4 regions of the Alteromonas sp. KC3 genome follow, and region 2 is predicted to be linked to each of the others. Evidence: predicted binding sites of a transcription regulator. Region 2 holds the regulator's gene; each other region holds the start of a gene.
What was found. Region 2 encodes FNR, which switches genes on or off when oxygen is low (the NO sensors DNR and NnrR bind a similar motif). Its sites were predicted from a motif close to TTGATCTAGATCAA; they were not measured.

Region 1 (2,208 bases), 1.5 Mb from region 2:
CTTCGCTTGCCACTACCTCACCCGCTGCGTCAGTGAGTGTATAACTAAATGTCATTTTCGGAATATCAATACGACGGATGACTCGAATATCATTTGCGCCTGCATTACCAAACCCAACAAATTGACTTGGCCATACTTCTCCTGCCAAATCGACGTTGGTTACAGTGATCGACAGAACTTGAGATTCAGGTAAGTCTGCTGCTAGCTCTACGATATGCGCTTCAAGCTCATTCAGCGTTCGCTCTCTAAAGCGCTTACGCGATTCGTTTGACGGCCTTACATCGGAATATGATTCAGGCTCTTCCCAAGTGATTTTTACTTCTGCTGCATGGGAAGGCTCAGCCGTAACACCATAGCCTAACAATGCTACGCAACTTAACCCTACTAACACACTTGTTTTATTCACGCTAATACTCCTCTTTGCAGGCACTCAACATTCGTACGCAGTGCACAACAATTTGGTTGATACTCCAAAAATTATGCGCGTGTACTAGAGCGTCTTGTTATGAACTCTAGTTGACGCGAGCGTCTTGAATGAACGGTGACTGTTTAATGATTAGGCAAAGGTGTGCGCGTTTAGTTCCCGTGAAATTTGGGTTAATGTCATCTTTCTCACAATAGGTTCGGTGGAAGCGATGCACGGTAGTGGCGTCTTGTGTTATCTCTAACACATAGCTTTGCTGGTAGGGCTTTAACGGACTTAGCTGACTATTTATTTGAATGCGCAATGTTTCCAACTTTTCTCGCTCTGGCATAGTTGCCATCTCCGCCAGCCAATTAGAAATGGAGTTTTGTATATCTTCAAATAAATACTGAGCAAACGGCGAGCGCAGCACAATAATTAAAACAATAATTTCAGCAGCGATGATAAAAAAGCGTAACATGACTTCTCAGCTAATTATGACAGACATTTAAGACTATTCAGTGCATGTTGCCCCACAGAAGCGACTATCACTGAGTATAGTCCACGAATAACTGTACAGGAAACAGGCGAGTATTTACTACTCTTTACATGCGTTATTACCTATTAATAACGCTCCTTGTCACGATAATGTCGCATATTGATAATAAAGCTGCCTCTATATAACTGTAAATACACTGAATCATACGCAAGTATATGAAATTAGGTTTATAGTCACTTAAGCTGTTCATTAATCGCACCCAAATGAATTCTGAAGTTTCAGTATTGACTGAAACTTTGAAAGTATGGATGATGCCCACCATCATTGATCTACATTAAATATCATGTAGCGCAAACTGTTATACTGCTAAGGCAGTTTGGCAATGTCAGCTAAGGTTTTATTATGAATGAACAAATACCGGTAAAAAATGTAACACCGGTAAAGGTACATAAACCCAAAGGTGCTACCGAGGGCAAGCGTTACGACTCTCGCAGCCGCATTTATGTTCGCGCAGTACAAGGTCCCCTAGAGTCTTTTAGACGCTTTTTCGGCCTTTTCTTTTTAGCACTCTTCGCCGTCATTCCATGGATTTCATACAATGGCCAGCAAGCCGTATTACTCGATATTGGCGAGCAGCGTTTTACCATATTTTCTTTGACACTGTGGCCGCAAGACCTAACCCTGCTTGCCTATATTTTTATTGTTTCGGCTTTTGCTTTGTTCTTTGTAACCACCTTTGCAGGGCGAGTATGGTGCGGTTTTATGTGCCCGCAAACCACATGGGTTTACATCTATACCTGGTTTGAAGAAAAGTGCGAAGGCCCAAGAAACAAGCGTATTGCACTAGACGCCAGACCCATGGATGCCGATAAATTTTTGCGTAAAACAGCTAAGCATACTGCGTGGGTTTTAGTTGCCTTACTTACAGCGCTAACGTTCGTAGGCTACTTCACGCCTATTGCCAGTTTGTTTGTGGACTTTTTTACTTTCGATACCAGTTTTTGGGCAGCGTTTTCAGTCATCTTTTTTGCGGTATGTACCTACGGTAACGCAGGTTATATGCGCGAGATAATGTGTACGCATATATGTCCGTACGCGCGTTTTCAGTCTGCCATGTTCGACAAAGATACGTTTACCGTATCGTATAACCCCAATCGCGGTGAACAACGCGGCCCTCGCCCTCGCAAGCTTTCTCATGAGCAAGTAAAAGAAAAAGGCCTTGGTGACTGCATTGATTGTAACCTGTGCGTGCAGGTGTGCCCCACCGGCATTGATATTCGAAATGGCCTTCAATATGAGTGCATCA
Region 2 (2,208 bases):
CACCTTGGATGGCTGTGGTAGGCATGTCACTAAGTTCTATTATTGTGGTGACAAACTCAACCCGACTATTGAGTAAGTAGCATGAGCATTATTTACGTCCTTATACCCATCGCCATCATTATCGTGGCCGTCGCTATCGTTATTTTCTTTTGGGCTGTAAAGTCCAATCAGTTTGAAGACCTCGACCGTCAAGGCTACAGTATTTTGTTTGATGATGATCTGTCGCCAGAGGAAAAACAACTTGCAGAACAACGTAAGAAACTGCAAGAAAAAGAAGAAATAACTCACTTATCTAGACACACGAACACAGCGAAAACATCAGTCAATCAACCTGAAAACGAGACTCATGGAAGGCATTAATTACTTCTCTGCCTTTCTCATTGGGCTCGCAGGCGGCGTTCACTGTGTAGGAATGTGTGGGGGTATTGTCACCGCACTACGAATGGTTACCCCAAAAGGCGTTTCACCCTTCCCCTATACCCTGACTTATAATATTGGGCGCATTGTCAGTTATACCATCGCAGGCGGTATAACTGGTTTTTTTGGAAAAATTGCCGCAGATTATATTCCCCTCGCGAATTATGCACTTTCACTGATTAGCGGCATCATGCTGCTGCTGTTGGCATGCTATCTCGGGCAGTGGTATACAGGCTTAACCAAACTAGAACGGTTGGGCAACGGGATATTTAAAAAAATACAGCCTTACTCTAAACGTTTTTTACCATTTAGAACGCCGCTGAGCGCCTTTCCCTACGGCTTCATTTGGGGATGGTTACCGTGCGGGTTAGTCTATTCAACTTTAACATGGTCATTGGCTTCTGGCAGTGCCTTGCAAGGTAGCGCAATTATGTTCTTCTTTGGATTAGGCACCTTGCCCACGCTGATTGCGACAAGTTTGGGTAGCCAATGGTTGATCTCAGGATTTAAAAACACATTGGTTAGACAAGGGATCGCGAGCATAATGGCTATATATGCTGTTTATCTGATTTATCGCGCAATCGCCTAAATCTTGCGGTATCATAATAAAGTAAACCCTGTAATTTGTGAGTTAGCATTTATGAGCAAAGGAAGCCAATTCTCTATACATTGTCAAAACTGCAGTTTCAGTCATTTATGTCTACCAGTGGCATTGAATAAGACAGAAATTGAGTCTCTTGATGACATCATTGAGCGTAAAAAACCACTCCATAAGGGCGATACGCTTATCCAAACTGGCGATACCTTTCGTTCACTCTTTGCTGTTCGCACAGGCTCTTTCAAATCTTTTGTTACAAACAAAGAAGGTGAAGAGCAGATTACAGGTTTTCACTTTCCCGGCGATATCATAGGCTTTGATGCACTACGTGAAAATCAGCATCAAAGCTACACGCAGGCTCTTGAAACCGCAATGGTGTGCGAACTCCCCTACGAAACGTTAGATGAAATGTCAGTACAATTTCCAAAACTTCGTCACCAGATTATGAGCTTCATGAGTGCGGAAATTAAGCAAGATCACGATATGATTATGCTGTTAAATAAACGCACAGCCGAAGAGCGTCTCTTATATTTCATCTCGCATTTGTCTCAACGTTTTGAAGAACGTGGTTTTTCACACAGAGAGTTTCACTTAACAATGACACGTAATGAAATAGGTAACTATTTAGGTTTGACCATCGAAACGATAAGTCGACTGTTAAGTCGCTTCCAAAAAGACGGTATTATCAAGGTAGATGGCAAGCTTATTACTATTTTAGATTTTGATCGACTTAGTACAAAACTAGAAGCGCTTAACGGTCCCAGCGTTGTGTGTAACGGTTAGGAACCCTAATCAGCAACTGATAACAAGATTAAGATTGGCGCTTTGTAAGCGCCTTTTTTATTTATTGATCTAAAACAACTAACGTTTTTAGTATTGTCGTTTACACTTACCTTAAGCGTCCAACTTATTTATAAAACTAAATACTAAGCTTTTGTTTATAAGGGGTAGTTATGATTGAGTACAAACGCATCCTTGCTGTTGTTGATGCCGAGCGAGACACCCAACCTGCCTTAAGCAGGGCCTACGAATTAGCGTCAAAATTGGGCGCTTCAGTAACAGCCATGATGGTGGTATACGATCTCTCTTATGACATGACCACTATGCTTAGCCCTGATGAAAGAGAGTCAATGCGCGACGCGGTCACTAACGAACACGCCAAATGGCTATCAGGAGAGCTTCACAAGCAAGGC
Region 3 (2,208 bases), 570 kb from region 2:
ACGTGTGCCCATAACTAGCCCTTCAAGCGGTGTAAACCCTAGGCTAGTATCAACCGCTTCCCCCTGCTCAATAGCAGATACACTGCATCCGTTGCCCAAGTGCGCGCTGATAATACTGGTTTGTGACACAGGCTTATTGAGCAAACCAGCAGTGCTATCTAGAATAAATTTGTGACTGGTGCCGTGGAATCCATAACGTCTGATGCCATGTTCTTTATACAATTCAATGGGCAGTGCATAAATAAACGCCTTTTGCGGCATACTTTGAAAGAAAGAAGTATCAAATACTGCAACATGCGGTAAATCTGGATAAGCCATTTGGGCTGTGACTATGCCTTTATGATTTGCCATATTGTGCAGTGGCGCCATGCTGGCATAGGCTTCAATGGCCGAAAGAACGTCTTCATTCACCAAGGCGGCTTGTTTGAATTTTTCACCACCGTGAACCACGCGATGTCCAATTGCAATAGGCTGCACACCGGTTTTTGCAATGACCTCTTGAATGGCATTAAGTGCTTCTGTGTGGCCTGCATTTTCACCTAAGCGCTGTTTAGATTTTTCACCATTAAGCTTATATGACAAACTCGCGTCACTGTTACCTAGACTTTCTGCAATGCCAGATAACCCCGCTACGCCAGTATCAGCATCTAAAATGGCAAACTTCACCGATGAGCTGCCGCAATTCAATACAATAACTTCTTTTTTCATTTGGCTTTTTAAGTAAAATTGTTGAGATATCGAGTCAGATCAAATTGTAGCATTTATAATCAGCAGCGTTGGTTAACGTTATGCTAAATATTCTATAAAAATTATCGCATACACTTGTTTTTGCTAAGGTCTTTGACTTTATTTATGAATAATGACTTCGCCGTTGCTTTCATGGTAAGGAAGGTAATGGCGAGTAAAAAAGGTAAAATCAGCAATGCGAGTTGTCCTCATCGTTTTCTTTTTCATAGCTATAAGCACCAACAGTCTTGCTCAAGAAACCACTTTTGAAGATGTTTCTGACTATTTTGAAAGCGATATTCCCTATGAACAGAAACTACAGTTTCTAAAACAACATGAAACGATAAGTAAGCAGTGGACGTCTCTGCATCAAGGTGTCTTTCAGCAATTTATAGGGACGACCTATGGCGAGATGGCAATGCTGGAAGAGGCGGAAGTACATCTAACCGCTTCTATCGACATTTTAACGTCGCTGCCTGAAAGTAAACACTTGGTTCACAGTCTATTAGAGCGGTCTTATTTTCAATATGTTGCTACCAACGATACCGCGGTGTACTGCCCTGACAGATACCGCGCACTCGAGATTGCCCGTGTGGTGAATGACCCTGAACAACTAGTACAGGCTCTCACTTCAGCGGCGTTTTGCGCCAGTGACACCCGTGATTTTGCGAGAGGCATGGGACTCTTGCAGGAAGCCATTTCACTACACGATACTTACCAGTTTCCACCTTCACAAGAAGCGCTTATCTATAACGCAACAGGCAATATCTACAAACTCAACGGACTATATCAAGACGCGTACCACTACATTGGTAAAGCATTGGCTGCATGGGAGAGCATCAATAGCACAGAAAGTACTTTCAATATGCGCTTTACACTCACAGACCTTGCACTGCAGCTTGAAAAATTCGGCGAAGCACAACAACACGTGAATAACATGTTTTCTATGGCCAACGCAGCCAATGCCAATCAAGACTTTTTGTTCTTCAGCCATATAAGCCAAGGCAACGTTTATGAAAAACAAGGTTATATCGAACAAGCCTATCAGCAATTTCAAAAGGCACTTGCGCTAAAAGATACCACTGTAGAGGCAGGTTACATCAACCTGTTGTTTTTCAAACTTAGCATTAGCGCTTTTAAATTAAAGAAATTCGAACTGGCGAAGCAGTACATTAATAACGTCGCCAACAACCTCGATAACTTACCGCGTTATAAATATGTAGTCGATGTACTTCAAACAGGGCTTGCGCAATCGCCCGATGTCATTGAAGTGGTTGATAAAGCGTTAGCATTAGACCATTTTCACGCACAAAGCATAAATGAGCTCATTGAAGGTCAGGTCATTTTAACGGCCTATACCCATAATGCCACCATCAATAGAATGGAAACTCAAATACTACAGCAACAGTTAGCCGTTACTCAGCTCGAACTAGAAAATCAGTTAGCACGTGAACGCTACAATACGCTGGTCGTTTATGTCTT
Region 4 (2,208 bases), 2.0 Mb from region 2:
GCTTAGTGCTGTAATAGAACGCACATAAGAATAACGCTAGCATGATGAAACCTGATGCCACCATAAGACGGAAGCTCCAAAACAGTGGCGCAACCGGCGGAATGCTGTAATCCACAGCTTGTTTAAGTGCCGCGTCAGTGGGATTTGCCACATCTGTGGTGAAAGGTTCAAGCAGCATAGCGTAGCCCAAGCTGTCTTTGTGGGCTTCAAATGTGGCTCGCTCAGCTGCAGTGGCAGTGCCGTTGCGCACATCATCAAGTACTTCGTACGCTTTAATGCCTTCAAGTATGCGCACTTTATTTTCTTCTTTGAGCGCCTTAATGCCCTTCACTTCTTCTGTTAATGAGCGGGTTGCAATGATCCCCATTGCCCATGGAATTTGAAGCGCATATTCGGTTTTTTCTTCTTCGTCATTGGGAATACCAAAAACAGTAAAAGGTGCGGGCGCTGGATGGGTATCGTATTCGGCCTCAACCGCTGCCAGTTTTACTTTTTGAACGTCACCCAATTCGTAACCGCTCTCATCACCCAACACGATAACTGATAACGTTGCCGCTAAACCGAAGCTTGCCGCAATAGCGAACGAACGCCGGGCAAAGGCGATATGTTTATGATTTAAGAGATAGTAACTTGAAATTGCCAACACAAAGATAGCGCCTGTGACATACCCTGCTGACACCGTATGTACAAATTTAACTTGAGCGACTGGGTTAAAGATGACCTCAGCGAAGCTTGTCATTTCCATACGCATGGCTTCAAAGTTGAACTCAGCGCCTACTGGATATTGCATCCATCCGTTTGCAATTAAGATCCATAACGCCGAAAAGTTAGAACCAATTGCCACTAGCCATGTGGTAGCTAAATGTTTTTCCTTCGACATTTTGTCCCAACCGAAGAAAAACAGACCAACAAACGTAGATTCTAGGAAGAACGCCATAAGGCCTTCTATGGCAAGCGGTGCACCAAAAATATCGCCAACATAATGAGAATAATATGACCAGTTCATACCAAACTGGAATTCCATGGTTAAGCCCGTAGCAACACCAATGGCAAAGTTAATACCAAACAGTTTTCCCCAAAATTGGGTCATCTGCTTGTAGACTTCCTTACCGGTCATTACATAAACCGATTCCATAATGGCCAGCAAGAAACTTAACCCCAACGTGAGGGGGACAAATATAAAGTGGAACATTGCAGTTAACGCAAATTGCCACCGCGATAGTTCTATTAACGTATCGCTCATGGGTGCTCTCCCTTGTATCTTAAAGACGGCGTAAGCGCCTGACAGTAAACAATAATATTCGAACCAACGGGAAACCTTGGCTAATACCAAACGCTTTAAGCAGGATTAATGCCAAGCGCATTGGGTGTGCAGAAAACACAAGGAATACCGGCAAACAGCAGAGATTTCTTACTGTGCGAGCAGAATTATTTCATGGCGAAAAGTTGTTCACTTTGATCCAACGCAAGAGAATGGCCCAATAGCTTTGCCATTTTTGACACCTAAAAGACAAAAATGACAAAAACAGGGAGCGTAATAGGATCACTGAGGGGAATAGGTAAGCGTAAATGCGATTTTGTGCATTCTTTTTACTTTCTAAAACATGGTGTGACACTTTCTATGCCACTGTGATAATTTAATAAAGATTTTCTTATATACAGGAAAGCAGGATGAATATTTCCATCGTGCAAGCCATGATTGACGCAATCGATAAACCCGCCATTTTTATCAATCAGAGCTATATCATTGAAGCTGTCAATAAACCCTATCGCGACACTTACCCTGTAGATATAAAGCTTGGCTATAGCACTTGCTACAGCGTTTCCCATCGCAATACAAAGCCTTGTGATCAATGCGGCGAGCAATGCCCCATAAAGGTCTGCCAAGATACTAAACGCCCCGCTAGCGTGGTGCATGTTCACGCCACAAATGAGGGGCAAAGCTATTGCGATATTTTCATGCGTCCTATCTATGACAGCACAGGTAGCTTACTGGGCTATCTTGAAATATTAGACAAGCTATCATTTGCATCAAATCGTCCCGCACCTGGGAAGATGGTCGGCGAGTCAAACGCATTTAAAATTATGCTTAACAAAATAAACCGTGCAGCCAGTGCAGATATTGCCGTGTTGCTTCACGGTGAGACGGGGACGGGAAAAGAGCTCGTATCCCGGGCACTTCACGATACAAGCGCTCGAGCTGAAAAT

Region 1: a site for FNR is predicted at 1,227-1,240, ahead of ccoG (cytochrome c oxidase accessory protein CcoG). Genes of this name have one in related genera too.
Region 3: a site for FNR is predicted at 738-751, ahead of JN178_RS07230 (acetate kinase). Genes of this name have one in related genera too.
Region 4: a site for FNR is predicted at 1,456-1,469, ahead of JN178_RS18575 (cytochrome ubiquinol oxidase subunit I). Genes of this name have one in related genera too.

What each region holds. Positions count from the first base shown of each region.
Region 1 is NZ_AP024235.1:675,078-677,285, reverse strand. Features, by position in the region: gene JN178_RS03025 (DUF3016 domain-containing protein) at 1-391, opposite strand, end outside; gene JN178_RS03020 (hypothetical protein) at 513-884, opposite strand; gene ccoG (cytochrome c oxidase accessory protein CcoG) at 1,305-2,208, shown strand, end outside.
Region 2 is NZ_AP024235.1:2,187,987-2,190,194, reverse strand. Features, by position in the region: gene JN178_RS09905 (heavy metal translocating P-type ATPase) at 1-80, shown strand, start outside; gene ccoS (cbb3-type cytochrome oxidase assembly protein CcoS) at 82-360, shown strand; gene JN178_RS09895 (sulfite exporter TauE/SafE family protein) at 347-1,006, shown strand; gene fnr (fumarate/nitrate reduction transcriptional regulator Fnr) at 1,058-1,798, shown strand; gene uspE (universal stress protein UspE) at 1,969-2,208, shown strand, end outside.
Region 3 is NZ_AP024235.1:1,615,199-1,617,406, reverse strand. Features, by position in the region: gene JN178_RS07230 (acetate kinase) at 1-708, opposite strand, end outside; gene JN178_RS07225 (tetratricopeptide repeat-containing diguanylate cyclase) at 923-2,208, shown strand, end outside.
Region 4 is NZ_AP024235.1:4,215,743-4,217,950, forward strand. Features, by position in the region: gene JN178_RS18575 (cytochrome ubiquinol oxidase subunit I) at 1-1,243, opposite strand, end outside; gene JN178_RS18580 (sigma-54 interaction domain-containing protein) at 1,696-2,208, shown strand, end outside.